Sinorhizobium fredii: one gene and its partners. The protein of the gene in region 2 interacts with the protein of the main gene of each other region in a pairwise test. Links are inferred from orthologs where the notes say so. Each region holds a gene or a part of one and is shown on either strand. Other genes may lie near its edges. The genes, in order: mtgA, NXT3_RS12355 and NXT3_RS05260.

Evidence for each region.
Region 1: the proteins of NXT3_RS12355 (region 2) and mtgA interact in binary tests that used the Escherichia coli proteins (3 or more experiments, as listed by UniProt). The link is inferred for Sinorhizobium fredii from one-to-one orthologs.
Region 3: the proteins of NXT3_RS12355 (region 2) and NXT3_RS05260 interact in binary tests that used the Escherichia coli proteins (3 or more experiments, as listed by UniProt). The link is inferred for Sinorhizobium fredii from one-to-one orthologs.

The regions. Positions count from the first base shown.
Region 1 is NZ_CP024307.1:3,864,579-3,867,721, reverse strand. Bases 125-3,115 are described here. They hold mtgA (monofunctional biosynthetic peptidoglycan transglycosylase), read left to right. Parts: upstream 125-1,242; coding sequence 1,243-1,989; downstream 1,990-3,115. Other genes in these bases: rpmF (50S ribosomal protein L32), read left to right, coding at 2,910-3,095; NXT3_RS18995 (glutathione S-transferase family protein), read left to right, coding at 2,066-2,713; NXT3_RS19005 (polyprenyl synthetase family protein), read right to left, coding at 151-1,065; hisC (histidinol-phosphate transaminase), read right to left, coding at 125-144. Also shown: more of hisC, read right to left, coding at 1-124. UniProt on the Escherichia coli protein: Peptidoglycan polymerase that catalyzes glycan chain elongation from lipid-linked precursors. May play a role in peptidoglycan assembly during cell division in collaboration with other cell division proteins.
Region 2 is NZ_CP024307.1:2,505,853-2,508,996, forward strand. The notes cover bases 153-3,144. They hold NXT3_RS12355 (peptidoglycan D,D-transpeptidase FtsI family protein), read right to left. Parts: upstream 2,527-3,144; coding sequence 778-2,526; downstream 153-777. Other genes in these bases: NXT3_RS12350 (UDP-N-acetylmuramoyl-L-alanyl-D-glutamate--2,6-diaminopimelate ligase), read right to left, coding at 153-713; ftsL (cell division protein FtsL), read right to left, coding at 2,526-2,927; rsmH (16S rRNA (cytosine(1402)-N(4))-methyltransferase RsmH), read right to left, coding at 2,934-3,144. Also shown: more of NXT3_RS12350, read right to left, coding at 1-152. UniProt on the Escherichia coli protein: Essential cell division protein that catalyzes cross-linking of the peptidoglycan cell wall at the division septum. Required for localization of FtsN.
Region 3 is NZ_CP024307.1:1,086,806-1,089,900, reverse strand. The notes cover bases 87-3,029. They hold NXT3_RS05260 (transglycosylase domain-containing protein), read left to right. Parts: upstream 87-428; coding sequence 429-2,630; downstream 2,631-3,029. Other genes in these bases: NXT3_RS05255 (DUF1214 domain-containing protein), read left to right, coding at 2,728-3,029; NXT3_RS05265 (YcgN family cysteine cluster protein), read right to left, coding at 87-277. In the rest of the region: more of NXT3_RS05265, read right to left, coding at 1-86; more of NXT3_RS05255, read left to right, coding at 3,030-3,095. UniProt on the Escherichia coli protein: Cell wall formation. Synthesis of cross-linked peptidoglycan from the lipid intermediates.

The DNA of each region.
Region 1 (3,143 bases), 1.4 Mb from region 2 along the record:
CGTCCGGATCGCCTCGAGCGCCTGCTCCGAGGGCCCGTAGGGGCTCTCATTGGTGTTGAGCTTGACGAGGTTTGCGATGCGCGGCTGCTCGCCCGGAACATAGGGCTTCAGCGTCGAAACGATCGGCGACCAGAATTTGCTCATTTTAGTTCAGTTCCTCCGGTTCGCGATGAAACGGGCGGTTTCGACGAGAACGGCCGAACGGCTGCCGTAGGGCGCCAGCAGTTCTTCCGCCTCGACCACCAGTCTTTCAAGCTCTCGTTCGGCCCAGGACTGGCCGTGTAGGGCGACGAGCGTGCCCTTGCCGCGGGCGGCGTCCTTGCCGGTGGCCTTGCCCATGGCCTCGGCGTCGGCGGTGAGGTCGAGAAGGTCGTCGGCAAGCTGGAAGGCAAGGCCGATCTTCTCACCGAAGGCGCGCAGGCTTCTGCGATCCTCGGCCGCGGCGTCGGCAATGATCGCCCCCGCCTCGCAGGCGAAACGGAGGAGGGCGCCGGTCTTCATCGCCTGCAGCGTGACGATCCCCGCCTCGTCGGGGGCATCCTTCTCGGCGGCGAGGTCGAGCGCCTGGCCGCCCGCCATACCGCCATGGCCGGCGGCGCGCGCCAACGCAAGCACAAGCGCCGTCTTCTGGCGGTCGGCAAGCGGCATTTCCGGTGCCGCGATGATGTCGAAGGCAAAGGTCAGGAGACTGTCGCCGGCAAGGATCGCCGTTGCTTCGTCGAAGGCAATGTGCACGGTCGGCTGACCGCGCCTCATATCGTCGTCGTCCATCGGCGGCAGATCGTCATGGACGAGCGAATAGCAATGCACGCATTCGAGCGCCGCACCGATTTTGATCGCTGCCTCGGCGCTGCCGCCGAGAAGGGCGGTGCTTTCGGTGACGAGGAACGGGCGCAGCCGCTTGCCGCCGTTGAGCACGCCGTGGCGCATGGCCTCGAGCAGCCGTGGCGGGCGGGCAATTTCGTCCGTCTGGGCGGCAGGTCCGAGGAGTCCGGAAAGCTGGCTCTCCACCGCCAGCGCCGCGGCCTTGAGGCGCTGCGCAAAAAATGTTGTCTCGTCTTGCATGAGAGGCTCTTTGGCACGGGGAAGAGCGGCTTTCAACGGACTTTGTAGTCGCAGTTCGCGCGTTTTGTTCGGGATGAGTGCACAGCCGCCCTTGTCTTTCTCGGAGAAAGGCCGTTCAACTTTCGCGTTTCATGAAATAAGAGTGGGGGAATGGACAGAGGGGTAGACAGTCAGGCGGTGGACATCGTTCCGGAAGAACGCGAGGAGGGCGAGTTGTCCGCCGGCCGCTGGTCCACCTTGCGCCGCACCTGGCGAACGCGGCGCCGGCGTCTCGTTCTCGCGGCACTCTCCATTCTCCTGCTTCCCTACCTGCTTATCTTCGTCTACCTCGCCGATTTCATCCATCCTGTTTCCACATTGATGTTGCGCGACCTCGTGCTGCTGCGCGGCTATGACCGGCAGTGGGTGGAGTTCGACGATATCGCGCCGGTTCTCGTCCAGTCGGTGATGATGTCCGAGGACGGCCAATTCTGCGCTCACAACGGGGTCGACTGGACGCAGATGCGCGGCGTCGTCGAGGATGCGCTGGATGGCGAGCAGACCCGCGGCGCCAGCACCATTCCGATGCAGACGGTCAAAAACCTCTATCTCTGGAACGGCCGCTCCTTCATTCGCAAGGGCTTGGAATTGCCGCTCGCCGTCGTCGCCGATCTCGTCTGGAGCAAGCGGCGGATGATGGAAATCTACCTGAATGTCGCCGAGTGGGGCGACGGCATCTACGGCGTCGAAGCCGCCGCACGGCATCATTTCGGCGTTTCCGCCGCCAAGCTTTCGCGCCGCCAGGCCGCTCTGCTCGCCGTAGCGCTCCCCAATCCGATCGACCGCAATGCCGGCAAGCCGGGGCGGGGATTGAGGCGTCTCGCCTCGGTGATCGAGCGCCGCGCCGGCCGGTCCGGCGACTACATCACATGTCTTTATGATTGAGATGAAGGCAATTCATTGGTCCTGCCGCCGGTGATGTGGCAATCCTCTCGCCGAAATCAAATTCAGTGAGGGATCCATGGCCAAGCTCGTTCTTTATGTCGGCAACAAGAATTATTCGTCCTGGTCGCTTCGGCCATGGCTGGCGCTCGAAGGCTGCGGCATCCCCTTCGAAGACGTCGTCATTCCTTTCGACTTTCCGGCGGGAAACCCGAAATTTCACGAGATCTCGCCGACGGGGCGCGTGCCGGTGCTTCACCACGGCGATACGCGCGTCTGGGAATCGCTGGCGATCATCGAGTACGCGGCCGAGCTCTTCCCGGAAGCCGGCCTCTGGCCGGAGGACCGCGAGGACCGGGCGCGGGCGCGCAGCTATTCGATGGAGATGCTCTCCGGCTTCCGTGCGTTGCGCGGCGCCTGCCCGATGAACATCCGCCGGTCGGTGAAGGCGATCGCGCTTCCCGATGGCGTCATGGAGGACGTCGCACGGATTGAAGCGATCTGGCGCGAGGCGATCGCCCGCTCAGGCGGCCCCTTCCTTTTCAGCCGCTTCACCGCCGCCGACGCGATGTTTGCCCCCGTCGTCAACCGTTTGGAAGTGTACGAACTGACGACCGATTCGGGAACGCTCGCCTATATGGAAGCCGTCAAGTCGCACCCGGCCTTCCTCAAGTGGGAGGAGGCGGCCAAGGCAGAGCCATGGATTGTGCCCGAGGACGAGGCTTGAAGCCGGGGCAGGACGCGGGGCCGACAACCGCTTCACACTTTTCCTCGTCCCGCTCCGATTCGAAAATTTGCGCGCGGGGACTGGTCAAACCGTGGTCGGCCATGTATAAGCGCGCGAAATTTCCGAGATCGACATCTGTTTGACCCGGCCATTTTCGGCTGCTGAACAGTGTTTTGCCCGATAAGTGGAGAATGAAATGGCTGTACCGAAAAGAAAAACGAGCCCGTCCAAGCGTGGCATGCGCCGTTCCGCTGACGCCCTCAAGGCTCCGACCTACGTCGAAGACAAGAACTCCGGCGAGCTGCGCCGTCCGCACCACATCGACCTGAAGACCGGCATGTATCGCGGCCGTCAGGTGCTGACGCCGAAGGAAAACGCATAAGCGTTTCCGCTGGCGGATGAAGTTCGAAGGGTCGGCTCTGCCGGCCCT
Region 2 (3,144 bases):
GCAAAGATCACCGCTGGCGCGCCCTTCGGCAGAAGCGCGCCAAAGAGGCGCATCTTCGAGGCCATGTAGTGCTCGACGGTCGGATGGTAGTCCATGTGATCGCGGCCGAGATTGGTGAAGGCGGCAGCGGCCAATCGGACGCCATCGAGCCGGCTCTGGTCGAGACCGTGGCTGGAAGCCTCCATCGCCGCGTGGGTGACGCCCTCGTCGGCGAGTTCGGCGAGCAGCTTGTGCAGCGATACCGGATCCGGAGTGGTGAGGGAGCCGTAATCGTTGCGGCCCGGCGCCGTGATCCCGGTGGTGCCGATCATCGCCGCCGAAAGCCCGGAATGTGCCCAGATCTGCCGCGTGAAGGAGGCGACGGACGTCTTGCCAGCGGTCCCGGTCACCGCCACCATCGTCGCCGGCTGACGCCCGTAAAAGGCGGCGGCCGCCTTGGCGAGGAAGCGACGCGGATCTGAAAGCAGGAACACCGGCGCACGCGCGTCCGGGTGGGAATCGGCAGCCACGATAGCCGCAGCGCCGCGCGCGATCGCATCGGCGATATAGGCGGCGCCGTTCGCCTTTGTCCCGGCGACAGCCACGAAAAGATCGCCGGGTTTGACCTGCCGGCTGTCGGCCGTGAGGCCGGAGATTTCCGCATTCGCGGAATCACCGTTCAATTGCGCCGAGAGTTCCGGGAAATCTGCTCCCGCCAGGTCCTTGATCTTCATGAACTGCATGTCTCACTTCGATACCGATCCGCTATGACGAATCGCCCGCATTCTCATTTCACGGTCAATAAGACACAAGCAAGGCAGAACCGTCTTCTCCGAATTTCGGTTCGACGCCGAGGAGCGGCGCCGAGCGGCTGATGATGTCGCGCACCATCGGCGCCGCGTTGGAGCCGGCGGTGCGCCCGCCACCTTCGCCGGTCTTCGGCGCGTCGATGAAGGTCAGCACAATATATTTCGGATCGTCGATCGGAAAGGCCGCCAGAAAGGCGTTGAAGTTCAGGTCGTTCGAATAACGGCCATTGACCACCTTATCGGCCGTGCCGGTCTTGCCGCCGACGTTGAAGCCCGGCACGAGCGCTCGCTTGCCAGAACCGGCAATGCCGTTCCAGCGAAGCAGGAACCGCATGTCTTCGCTGGTGCTTTTCTTGACGACCGCGGTCGCAAGCTCGTTCGCCTGCTCTTCCGTGCGCGGCAGGAAGGTCGGCGGTATCAGCTTGCCGCCGTTCACGAGTGCTGCACCGGCGACCGCAGTCTGCAGCGGCGTGGTCGAGACGCCGTGGCCGAAGGAGATGGTGATCGAGTTGATCTTCTTCCATTCGCGCGGCTGGGACGGCGATTTGACCTCGGGCAGTTCCGTCGGCAGCTTGGAAAGCAGGCCGAGGCGGGTGAGGAATTCCTTGTGCCCCGGTATGCCGACGAGGTCGGCGATCTTCGCCGTGCCGATGTTCGACGAATACTGGAAGATTTCCGGAACGGTCAGAACCCGCCGCTTGCCGTGGAAGTCTTTGATGGTGAAGCCGCCGATGCGGATCGGCGCCGTCGCGTCGAAGCTGTCGTTGAGCGTCACCTTGCCGGAATCGAGGCCCATGGCGATGGTGAAGGTCTTGAAGGTGGAGCCCATCTCGAACGTGCCGTTCGACATGCGGTTCATCCAGCCCTCTTCGGCGCCTTCGGCCGGCTTGTTGGGGTCGTAGTCCGGCACCGACGCCATCGCCAGCACCTCGCCGGTATGGACGTCCATGACGACGGCGCCGGCGGCGATCGCCTCATAGTTCTTCATGCCGGAAGCGATGACGTCGCGTACGATGTTCTGGACGCGCACGTCGATCGACAGCTTGACCGGCTCGAGCTTCGCATCGCTGGTCATGCCGATCGCCGCGAGGTCGGCAAGCCCCTGGCTGTCGATGTAGCGCTCCATGCCGGCGACGCCGCGGTTGTCGATATTCACGTGGCCAAGGATATGGGCGGCTGTCGGCCCGCCGGGATAGAAGCGGCGTTTCTCGGGGCGGAAGCCGATTCCCGGAATGCCGAGCGCCAGGATTTCGCTCTGCTGCTTCGGCGTCAATTGCCGGCGCAGCCACTGGAAACGCGAGTTCGACTTGAGCTTGTTGTAGATCTCCCGGGCGTTGAGGTCGGGCAGAACCGTGGCCAGACGCTCAACCGCCTCGTCCGCATCGACGATCTTGTGCGGCTCGGCATAGAGCGAGACGGTGCGGATGTCGGTCGCGAGGATCTCGCCGTTGCGGTCGAGAATGTCGGGGCGCGACGCCATGAGGTTGTCGGCGCGACCGATCGAGGAAACCGTCTCCGGCTGCGCCATGCCGTATTGCACTAGCCGGCCTCCGATCACCGCATAGGCGATGCCGAAGCTTGCGATGACGATCGCAACGCGGCTCTTCGCCTGACTGGCGCTCTTCTTGCGCGTCCCTTGAAACGTGACGTTGACGCTCGCCTCCGCAGGGCGGTTGTTGCCGCCGGCAGAGAAATGCGCCTTGCTCTTCAGCACCATGATACGGGAGAGAAACGACATCAGCGCGCCACCGACCCTGTTGCGATGTTATCGGCATTGATGACGGCGGCGATGCCGTCGTCCGTCTTGACTTTGCCCTTCTTATCCTTGCCTTCCTCCGGCGGCGGCACATCCGCCTTCAGCATCGGCAGTTCCTCGGGCCTAGCGAGTTGCGTCGAGGGCGTCGGCACGAGTTGCAGGTCGGCCGCGAAGGCGCCGACGAGCCGCTCCAGCCGGTTCGGCTGGGTGAGGAGCGCCCAGTCGGCTTTGAGCAGGTCGATCGTGTCCTCCTCGAGCTTGATCGCGGCGTCGAGCCTGCGGACCTCCTCGAGCTTGTTCTCGGCCTGGTGCTTGATCGTGTAGGTGACCGTGGCGGCCCCCGTCATGATGACAATCAGCACGATATCCAGCGTTCTGAGCATCGTTTCTTAGCCCCCTAGTCTGGCAAGGCTCGCCAGCTCCGGCAGGTTGAAAATGGACAGATCGTTTCCCGGCGACGGAGCCTCTGTACGGATACCGGCCCTGAGTTTCGCCGACCGGGCGCGCGGATTGCGGGACGCTTCTTCCTCGCTCGCCGCAATCATAGGCTTGCCGACTGGCGTGAAGGTTGCGTCCCGTGCCGCGACCAGCGGAAGGTGA
Region 3 (3,095 bases), 1.4 Mb from region 2 along the record:
AGCCGCAGGTCGGCGGCAGCCAGCTGATCTCCCGCACCGCCTTCGGCGTCAGTTGGACACAGTCGGGAACCGTCGCCTGCCGATTGTCGTAGTCCTTGCAGCGGCAGTTCTCGCCATCGAGCAGCGTGCAGCGGATCGAGGTCCAGGCGATCTCGCCCGTGTCCCAATCCTCCAGCTTGTTGAGACAACAGAGTCCGCAGCCGTCGCAGAGGCTTTCCCATTCGGCGTTGGTCATCTCGTCCAGGGTTTTCGTTGTCCAGAAAGGCATTTCGCCCATTGCGTCACACTTTCGTCACTTCCACGCCAACATCGGAAGTTTGCAGAAAATTGCCGGTTTTTTAAGGCCGACGGCGCGATATGCAAGTAGATTGGAACGTCGCGCCGTGCAAATATCATAAGGTGGCAGAAAGCTTCGGGACAGGAAAACCGTGCAGGACCCGCTAAAAGACGAAAACCGGCCGAAGAAGCGACACATCTTTCTGCGGATCGATTCCTGGATCGATTCCACCGTGTGGAATGCCGGGTTTCGCCTGGCGGAGTGGTGGGAGGACACCACCATCTTCTTTCGCCGCTTTCGTATGCGCGGCTGGAAAAGAGCGGTTTTCGAAGTCCTCGGCGAAGGGATGACCTGGGGCACGGCCGGCTCCGTGCTGATGCTTGCGCTGGCGCTCCCGGCCTTCGAGGAGACCAAGGGCAACTGGCGGGCGCAAAGCGATTTCGCCGTGACCTTTCTCGACCGCTATGGCAACGAAATCGGCCATCGCGGCATCATCCATGAGGATTCGGTTCCGATCGACGAGCTGCCGGATCACCTGATCAAGGCGGTCCTGGCGACGGAGGACCGTCGTTTCTTCGACCACTGGGGGATCGACTTCCTCGGCCTCTCGCGGGCCATGACGGAGAACGCCCGCGCCGGCGGCGTGGTCCAGGGCGGCTCGACGCTGACGCAGCAGCTTGCCAAGAACCTGTTCCTCACCAACGAGCGGACGATCGAGCGCAAGATCAAGGAAGCATTCCTCGCCGTCTGGCTCGAGTCCAATCTGTCGAAGAAGGAAATCCTCCGCCTCTACCTCGACCGCGCCTATATGGGCGGCGGCACCTTCGGCGCTGCGGCGGCGGCTCAGTTCTATTTTGGCAAGTCGATCACCGACATCGATCTCGCCGAGTCCGCCATGCTGGCCGGGCTGTTCAAGGCGCCGGCGCGATACGCGCCGCATGTCAACCTGCCGGCGGCACGCGCCCGCGCCAACGAGGTGCTGTCCAATCTCGTCCAGGGCGGGCTGATGACGGAGGGCCAGGTGCTCGCCGCCCGCCTCAATCCGGCGACCGTCATCGATCGCGCCCAGGTCAAGGCACCGGACTTCTTCCTCGACTGGGCCTTCGAGGAGGTCCAGCGCATCGCCGCCCCCTTCGCACAGCATTCGCTGATCGTCAGGACGACGATCGACATGGGGCTGCAGCAGGCGGCCGAAGATTCGGTCGAATCGAGCCTCCGGCAATATGGCGAGAGCTACAAGGTGAAGCAGGGCGCCCTGGTCATGATCGAAAACGGCGGTGCGTTGCGCGCCATGGTCGGCGGCCGCGACTACGGCGAGAGCCAGTTCAATCGCGCCACCCGGGCGCTTCGCCAGCCCGGCTCGTCCTTCAAGGTCTATACCTATGCGGCAGCGATGGAGAAGGGCATGACGCCCGAGACGGTGGTCGTCGACGCGCCGATCACCTGGCGCGGCTGGTCGCCGCAGAACTACGCCCGAAAATATGCGGGCCGGGTCACGCTGATGAATGCGCTGGCGAGATCGATCAATACCGTTCCGGTGCGCCTCGCCAAGGACAAGCTCGGCACGGAGATCATCGCCCAAACAGCCAAGAGAATGGGCGTCGAAACGCCGATCCGCACAGACAAGACCATGCCGCTTGGGACGTCGGAGGTGACCGTGCTCGACCAGGCAACCGCCTATGCCGTGTTTCCCGCCGGCGGATTGGAATCCCGCCGCCACGGCATCAGCCAGATTCTGAATTACGACGGCGATATCCTCTACGACTTCGGCCGCGACGCGCCGCCGGCTCGACGGGTCCTGAGCGAGCAGGCCACCTTGTCGATGAACAGAATACTCACCCAGATCCCGGTCATCGGCACCGGCCGCAGGGCCGCGTTGAGCAACGGGCTCGTGACAGGCGGCAAGACGGGAACGACGCAAGCCTATCGCGATGCCTGGTTCGTAGGCTTCACCGGCGATTACACGACGGCGGTCTGGTTCGGCAATGACGACTACACCTCCACCGAGGAAATGACCGGCGGCTCCCTGCCGGCGATGACCTTCAAGCGGCTGATGGATTACGCCGAACAGGGCATCGAACATCGCGCAATCCCGGGCATCGATGCTCCGCCGGCCGAAACGCCGAAGGAGCCGGAGGCCGCCGCTGAGCCGGATGAGAACGCCTTGCCGCCGCTTGTCCGGCCGCGCTCCCTGTCTGCCGACGTGACCCGGCTCTTGAAGTCGATCGGCAATACGTTCGAGCAGGCGCCACCGCTTAAGCCCAAGGAAAAAGACGGCGGCCGGGTTGCAGCGCTCGAGGGGCCTGAGGGAACGCCAGCCACGCCTCGGGTGACAAATGCCGCGAAGAATTGACTTCGCCACGACAAGTCCGTTTTCTGGCGGCCTGCAGCGCCGCACAATCGACTCACTGCCGGCAGGATAAACAAGACATCATTCGATAGAGCCCCCCTTGTTCCGCGTTCCCCTCCTCGTCGCCCTTGCACTTCTCGTCGCCTTCGGCGGCGGCATTACCTCAGCCATATGGGCGCTGAAGGCGACCGTCGGCTTCGGATCGATCGCAATCGGCCCTTGGGTGGCCTTCCCCGAGGCGCAGACCGTCGCGGCCGACCCTTATGCAAAGGCGCACCGCGCCCGGGTCGGGGAACTGCTCTATGGCGGTGCGGAAGGCTTGAAGTTCACGGCTGCCACCGACGATAGCGGTGCGCGCCTATCGGCCGCATGCTCCTATGACATTTCCGGGATCACACCGCCCGCCCGGTTCTGGACGCTCCACACGGCGAACACCGACGGTGCGACGCTGCGACCGGGCTCCGATCT